Regions from separate parts of the Demequina capsici genome, predicted to be linked through region 2. Evidence: predicted binding sites of a transcription regulator. Region 2 holds the regulator's gene; the other holds the start of a gene.

Region 1 (3,413 bases), 230 kb from region 2:
TCGTGAGAAGTCCCTCGTATGTACCGGAGTACACGACCTCTCCCCCGTGCTCGCCCGCACCCGGGCCCACGTCGACCACCCAGTCCGCGGTGCGAATCGTGTCCTCGTCGTGCTCCACGACGATGAGCGTGTTGCCCAGGTCGCGCAGGCGCGTGAGAGTGTCGATCAGCCGGCGGTTGTCGCGCTGGTGCAGTCCGATGCTCGGCTCATCGAGCACGTAGAGGACGCCGACGAGGCCCGATCCGATCTGCGTGGCGAGCCTGATGCGCTGAGCCTCGCCTCCCGACAACGTGCCCGCGGCGCGGGACATCGTCAGGTAGTCGAGCCCCACGTCGAGCAGGAACCCGAGGCGCGCATCGATCTCCTTCAGCACCTGGACCGCGATCGCTCGGCCGCGGTCGTCGAGCTCCGCGGTCGTGATGAACTGCTTCGCGTCCGCGATCGACATGTCGCACACCTCGGCGATCGACATCCCGCCGATCGTGACCGCGAGGACCTCGGGCTTGAGGCGCGCACCCCTGCAGACCGGGCAGGGCACCTCGCGCATGTACGCCTCGTACTTCTCGCGCGAGAACTCCGACTCCGTCTGCTCATGCAGGCGCTCGAGCCACGTGATCACGCCCTCGAAGCCGGTGGTGTACTGGCGTTCACGACCGAACCGGTTCTTGAATCGGACGTGGACCTGGTAGTCCTTGCCCTTCAGGATCGCGTCGCGCGCGTCCTTCGGCAGCTCCTGCCACGGCTGGTCGAGCGAGAATCCCAGCTCATCTGCGAGCGCTGCAACGGTGCGGCCGAAGTACTCGGAGGACGTCTGCGCCCACGGTGCCACCGCACCCTCGTTGAGGCTCGCCGTCGGGTCGGGAACCACGAGTTCGGGATCGACCTCGAGGCGGACTCCGATGCCCGTGCACTCCGGGCAGGCGCCGTAGGGCGCGTTGAACGAGAAGGTGCGAGGCTCCATCTCCTCGAGGGCGAGCACGTGGTCGTTCGGGCACGCGCGCTTCTCGCTGTACCGCCGAGCCGGCAGCTCACCATCCACAGGGTCGATGACGACGAGCCCATCGGCGATCCGCAACGCCGTCTCGACGGAGTCCGCGAGCCGCTGCCGTACGCCGTCCCGTGCCACGAGGCGGTCCACGACCACCTCGATGTCGTGCTTGAGCTTCTTCTCAAGCTGGGGCGGCTCGGTCAGCTGCACCGTCTCGCCGTCGACTCGCGCACGCGCGAAGCCCTGCTGCTGCAGCTCCTCGAAGAGATCCTGATACTCGCCCTTGCGTCCGCGCACGACGGGCGCGAGCACCTGATAGCGGGTGCCTTCCGGCAGCGCGAGCACGGAGTCCACGATCTGCTGCGGCGTCTGAGACCTGATCTCCTCACCGCAGATCGGGCAATGAGGAGTACCGACGCGCGCGTAGAGCAGACGCAGGTAGTCGTACACCTCGGTGATGGTCCCCACTGTCGAACGCGGGTTGCGGTTCGTCGACTTCTGATCGATCGACACCGCCGGCGAGAGTCCCTCGATGAAGTCGACGTCGGGCTTGTCCATCTGCCCGAGGAACTGACGCGCATACGCGCTGAGCGACTCCACGTACCGCCGCTGCCCCTCCGCGAAGATCGTGTCGAAGGCCAGGGACGACTTGCCCGATCCCGACAGCCCTGAGAAGACGATCAGCGCGTCCCGGGGAAGGTCCAGATCGACGCCTTTGAGGTTGTGCTCGCGCGCTCCGCGCACCAGGATCCGGTCATTCACACGGCAATGCTACGCGCCCCGGCATCGAACACTTGTTCGATGCGCCGGAGTGTCGCGCCGCCGGGAGCGTCGGCACCTGCTCGACCGACCTTCACGGCACAATGGCGGGCATGACGATGTGGGCGATCCAGTACGGGTACGACAGCAGCCAGGCTGAGCAGATGGCCGCGGTGCGGCCCAGCCATCGCGCGTATCTGGCCGCGTTGATGGACGCGGGCTCCATGCTCGCGTTCGGCCGCTTCGACGACGAGCTCGAGCCGGGGGCGATCCTCCTTGCGGAGGCTGACTCGCGTGACGCGGTAGACGCCTTGCTCGCTGAGGACCCGTACCAGGTGCACGGACTTGTCGCCAGCTGCTCGGTGCGCCCGTGGGCGGGAGCGGTCAGGGGCTGACGGTCCCGACCGTCACTCCTTCGTGCCTGCGTCCTCGTCGCTGCCGTCACGCACCTCGACCGACGGGTCTGCAAGCGGGTCATGCAGGTGTGCGCCTGTGCGCTTGGACATGATCATCGATGCTGCGGCGGCCACGCCGAGCACGATGACGATCACGCCGAGCGACAGCCAGGTCGACGGCACCGGGACCTCCTCCATGGGCATGCCACCGTTGATGAACGGCAGCGAGTTGCCATGCAAGGCCTCGAGGATCATCTTGACGCCGATGAACCCGAGCACCACTGCCAACCCGTACGACAGGTAGATCAGCCTTGTGAGCAGCCCCTCGACGACGAAGAAGAGCTGCCTCAGCCCCAGCAGCGCGAAGGCGTTCGCGGTGAAGACGATGTACGGGTCCTGGGTGAGGCCGAAGATCGCCGGGATGGAGTCGAGGGCGAACATCACGTCGGTGGAACCGAGCGCGATGATGACGAGCAGGAGCGGTGTCATCATGCGGACGCCGTGCTCGCGCACGAGCACCTTCGTGCCCCGGTACCCATCGGTCACAGGCATGGCGCGCCGCACCAGCCGGATGAACGCGTTCTCCTTGTACTCGACCTCACCCTCCTCCGCACCGCCGCCCCTGCCGATCACGACCGCGGTGTAGATGAGGAATGCGCCGAACAGGAAGAAGACCCAGTGGAAGGCGGCCAGCGCGGCCGCGCCGGCGGCGATGAACGCTCCGCGGAAGACGAGCGCGAGTGCGATCCCGATGAGGAGCACCCGCTCACGCAGTCGTGGAGGCACTGCGAACCGCGTCAGGATCACGAGGAACACGAAGAGGTTGTCGACGGACAGCGACTCCTCGGTCACGTAGCCCGCGAGGAACTGCGCGCCCTTGTCGGGAGTCGACCACCACCAGAAGCTCGCGCCGAAGATCAGGGCCAATGCGATGTAGAACAGCGACCACCGCACTGACTCCTTGAAGGTGGGCACGTGCGGGCGACCGACCACCACCATGAGGTCGAAGACGAACATGCCGACGATGCCGGCGAGCGTGATGGTCCAGACGAGGGGCGACTCCACCCGATCATCCTAGGGGCGGGCGTTGCTCATCCTGCGGCGAGCATGCCTCTGAGCTCTTTCTTCAGCTCGCCGATCTCGTCACGCAGCCTGGCGGCGAGCTCGAACTGGAGCTCGGATGCGGCCGCGCGCATCTGCTCCGACAGGTCCTCGATGAGCTGCGCGAGATCCTCTGCCGGGCGCTCGCGATGCCGAGGGTCGACCGTCGC
Region 2 (3,413 bases):
CGGGCGTGTCCGGCAGGGCGTGGGCGCAGGTGTCGCTGTCCGGTCGCGAGTGCCTCGACTCGAAGTGCCCGATGGCCGCGGAGTGCTTCTCACAGCGCGCTCGTGCCGAGGCCGCCGAGGCCCAGATCATCGTCACCAACCACGCGGTGCTGGGTGTCCAGGCGGCAAGCCATGACCTGCTCGGCGAGCACGATGTGCTGATCGTCGACGAGGCGCATGAGCTGGTGCAGCGGATCACGTCCGCGGCCACTCATGAGCTGACGGTACGCGGGCTGGACCGCGCGGCGAGCAGCGTGCGCAGATGCGGGAGGACGACGGACGACCTCGACCGCGCCGCGCGCGCCCTCGACTCGGCGCTCGGCGATCAGGAGGTCGGACGGCTGCGCCTCGGGCTGCCTGAGGAGCTCGCGGCCGCGGTGGAGCTGGTCCGCGGTGCTGCCCGCGCGCTCCTCACGGAGGTGGCCAAGGTCGCCGAGCAGGCGGGAGCGTCCGCGAAGGTGGCGAGCGCGGCTCTCACGGAGATCATCGACGTGTGCGAGGAGCTTCAGGGCGAGCACGGGCGGTACGTGATCTGGCTGGCGCCGCCCGACGGCGAGTACGACGAGCGAAGGCCCGCGAGGATCGTCGCTGCGCCGCTCGACGTCGCGGGCCTGATCGGCCATCGCCTCGTGGAGGACAAGGCGGCGATCTTCACCTCTGCGACACTCGCGCTCGGCGGCGGCTTCGACGCGATCTCGCGCCATATAGGGATCGCCGATCCGGTCACGCTCGATGCCGGGAGCCCGTTCGACTACGGGCGGCAGGGGATCCTATACGTCGCCTCCCACCTGCCGCGCCCGGGCGCGGGAGGGATCTCCGACGAGGCATTGGAGGAGCTCGTCGCGTTGGTGGAGGCGGCGGGAGGACGAACCCTCGGCCTGTTCAGCTCGCATCGCGCGGCGCAGGCCGCCACGGACGCGCTGCGGGAACGGCTCGACCTTCCCATCCTCAATCAGAAGGACGACCAGCTCCCCACCTTGGTGCGCCAGTTCGCCGACGATCCACGCGCCTGCCTGTTCGGCTCCACCTCGCTGTGGCAGGGGATCGACGTTCCAGGTCCGACCGCATCGCTTGTGGTGATCGACCGCATCCCGTTCCCGCGTCCCGACGATCCTGTCGCGCAAGCCCGGACGGAGGCCGTCGCTCAGGGAGGGGGCAACGGCTTCATGGCGGTGAGCGCGACGCATGCTGCGCTACTTATGGCGCAAGGGGCCGGCCGCCTGATCCGCGCCATGGAGGATCGTGGTGTGGTCGCGGTGCTCGACTCGAGGCTCTCCACCGCGAGATACGGCGGCTTCCTTGCCCGGTCGATGCCACCGCTGTGGGGCACTACCGATCGTGACGCGGTGCTCGGCGCGCTGCGTCGCCTCGATGACGCCGCCTGCGCTGACGGCCGCTGAGCAACCACCCCACAGCGGCCGTGTCGAGGGGTCCGAGACCGTAGCGTCGGTGTGGGCGAATGCGCATCGCAGGTACAGGAGGGCGTTTCTCGGCGACGCGCCGTCCGTGCCGGCACCCGGCTAGAGGCGGCGCATCACCGACACGACCTTGCCCATGATCTGCGCGTGGGTGCCGTCGATCGGCGTGTACGCAGGGTTGTGCGGCATCAGCCAGACCTGGCCGTCGCGGCGACGGAAGGTCTTCACCGTGGCCTCGTCGTCCAGCAGCGCGGCGACGATGTCGCCGTTGTCGCAGCTGGCCTGGCGTCGCACGACGACCCAGTCGCCGTCGCAGATCGCGGCGTCGATCATGGAGTCGCCAGAGACCTTCAGCATGAAGAGCTCGCCTTCGCCCGTGAGCTGGCGGGGGAGTGTGAACACGTCCTCGACCACCTGATCGGCGAGGATCGGACCGCCGGCCGCGATCCGGCCGACCAGCGGTACCGCCGCGGTCGCGCCATCGTCCACCAGGGTGGCGGCGTGGAGCGGCTGCGGTCGGGCGTCGGAGGATTCGCTCGCAACGGCTGCCTCCTCGGGCATGACCACCTCGATGGCGCGGGGTCGGTGAGGGTCCCTGCGAAGAAGGCCCTTCGCCTCGAGTGCGCTCAGCTGATGCTTGACGGAAGAGGTGGACGTCAGCCCGACGGCCTCGCCGATCTCGCGCATCGACGGCGGGTAGCCGCGGCTCAGCACCGAGTCTCGGATGTGCTCGAGTATGAGGCGCTGCCGCTCGGTGAGCGTGTCACCCCCGCGCACGTCGGGGAATGCGTGGATGGTCGCGTCCCGCTGCTGGTCGTCCGCCATGGCTCCGCCCTCCTCGCCGGCCCGGATGTCAGTGGCCGGTGGTGTCCTTGTTCCGAACCTAGAGCAGGGTCGGACGGAAATCAAACATATGTTCGACCGTGTCTTGTGGAAGTCGCTGCCCGGTGCTACAAATAGAACATACGTTCGATAGAACAAGTGTTCGAAGGAGGACGAGATGACGATCGGAACTCTCACGGTGACGGCCCCGCGCACCGCGTCGGCACGTACCCGCAGGATGGTGCTGCTCGCCGTGCTCCTCGTGCTGGCGATGTTCGTGGCTCCTCGCGCGATCGCGGGCGGTGACGCCGTGCCCGTCGAGTCGGTTCTCACGACGTACACGGTCGCCACCGGCGACACCCTCTGGTCGATCGCGTCGTCGCTCACCCCTGTCGGAGAGGACGTCACGGAGAAGCTGGCCGAGATCCAGGAGATCAATCGAATGGCGACGTCGCAGCTTGCCGCCGGTGAGCAGATCCTGATCCCGCTCGCGGGCTGATCCGCGAGCGTCGCGCTTCACCCGTGGTGGCGGGCCTGATCGAAGAGCGGTGGGTCAGTATCTGCCCCGTTCACTGCTGCTCGCGGATACGTGCGTGACGCGTGTGAGTCGTGGGAGAGTAGGGGCATGTATTGCCCTTTCTGCAGGCATCCTGACTCCCGAGTGGTCGATTCCCGAGTCGCCGAGGACGGTAGCCAGATCCGGCGGCGACGTGAGTGCCCCAACTGCGGCAAGCGCTTCTCAACCGTCGAGACGCCCACCCTGATGGTGGTGAAGCGCACCGGCGTGTCTGAGGCCTTCAGCCGAGACAAGGTGGTCAACGGCGTGCGGAAGGCCTGTCAAGGCCGACCGGTCAGCGAGGACGACCTCGTGAAGCTCGCCTACCGCGTCGAGGACTCCATTCGCGAGGGCGGCCAAGCCGAGATCAACGCGCTCGACATCGGTCGCGCGATCCTCGAGCCCTTGCGCGAGCTCGACGAGATCGCATACCTGCGCTTCGCGAGCGTCTACCAGAGCTTCGACACGCTCGACGACTTCCAAGCTGCGATCGATCGTCTCCGGGCGGAGGATGCCGCGCGCGGGGCCTGACGGTACGCGACACCCACATCGACGAACGGGCCCGCCACGGAGCAGAT

Evidence for each region. The regulator LexA, encoded in region 2, represses DNA repair genes until DNA is damaged. The targets are predictions, from matches to a motif close to TCGAACANNTGTTCGA.
Region 1: the regulator LexA is predicted to act here: its motif matches at 1,775-1,790, upstream of uvrA (excinuclease ABC subunit UvrA).

What each region holds. Positions count from the first base shown of each region.
Region 1 covers NZ_CP134880.1:1,546,669-1,550,081, forward strand. Annotated here, with positions in the region: gene uvrA (excinuclease ABC subunit UvrA) at 1-1,750, opposite strand, end outside; gene RN607_RS07450 (YciI family protein) at 1,861-2,142, shown strand; gene RN607_RS07455 (TerC/Alx family metal homeostasis membrane protein) at 2,155-3,207, opposite strand; gene uvrB (excinuclease ABC subunit UvrB) at 3,234-3,413, opposite strand, start outside.
Region 2 covers NZ_CP134880.1:1,778,250-1,781,662, reverse strand. Annotated here, with positions in the region: gene RN607_RS08535 (ATP-dependent DNA helicase) at 1-1,439, shown strand, start outside; gene lexA (transcriptional repressor LexA) at 1,560-2,282, opposite strand; gene RN607_RS08525 (LysM peptidoglycan-binding domain-containing protein) at 2,458-2,778, shown strand; gene nrdR (transcriptional regulator NrdR) at 2,905-3,366, shown strand.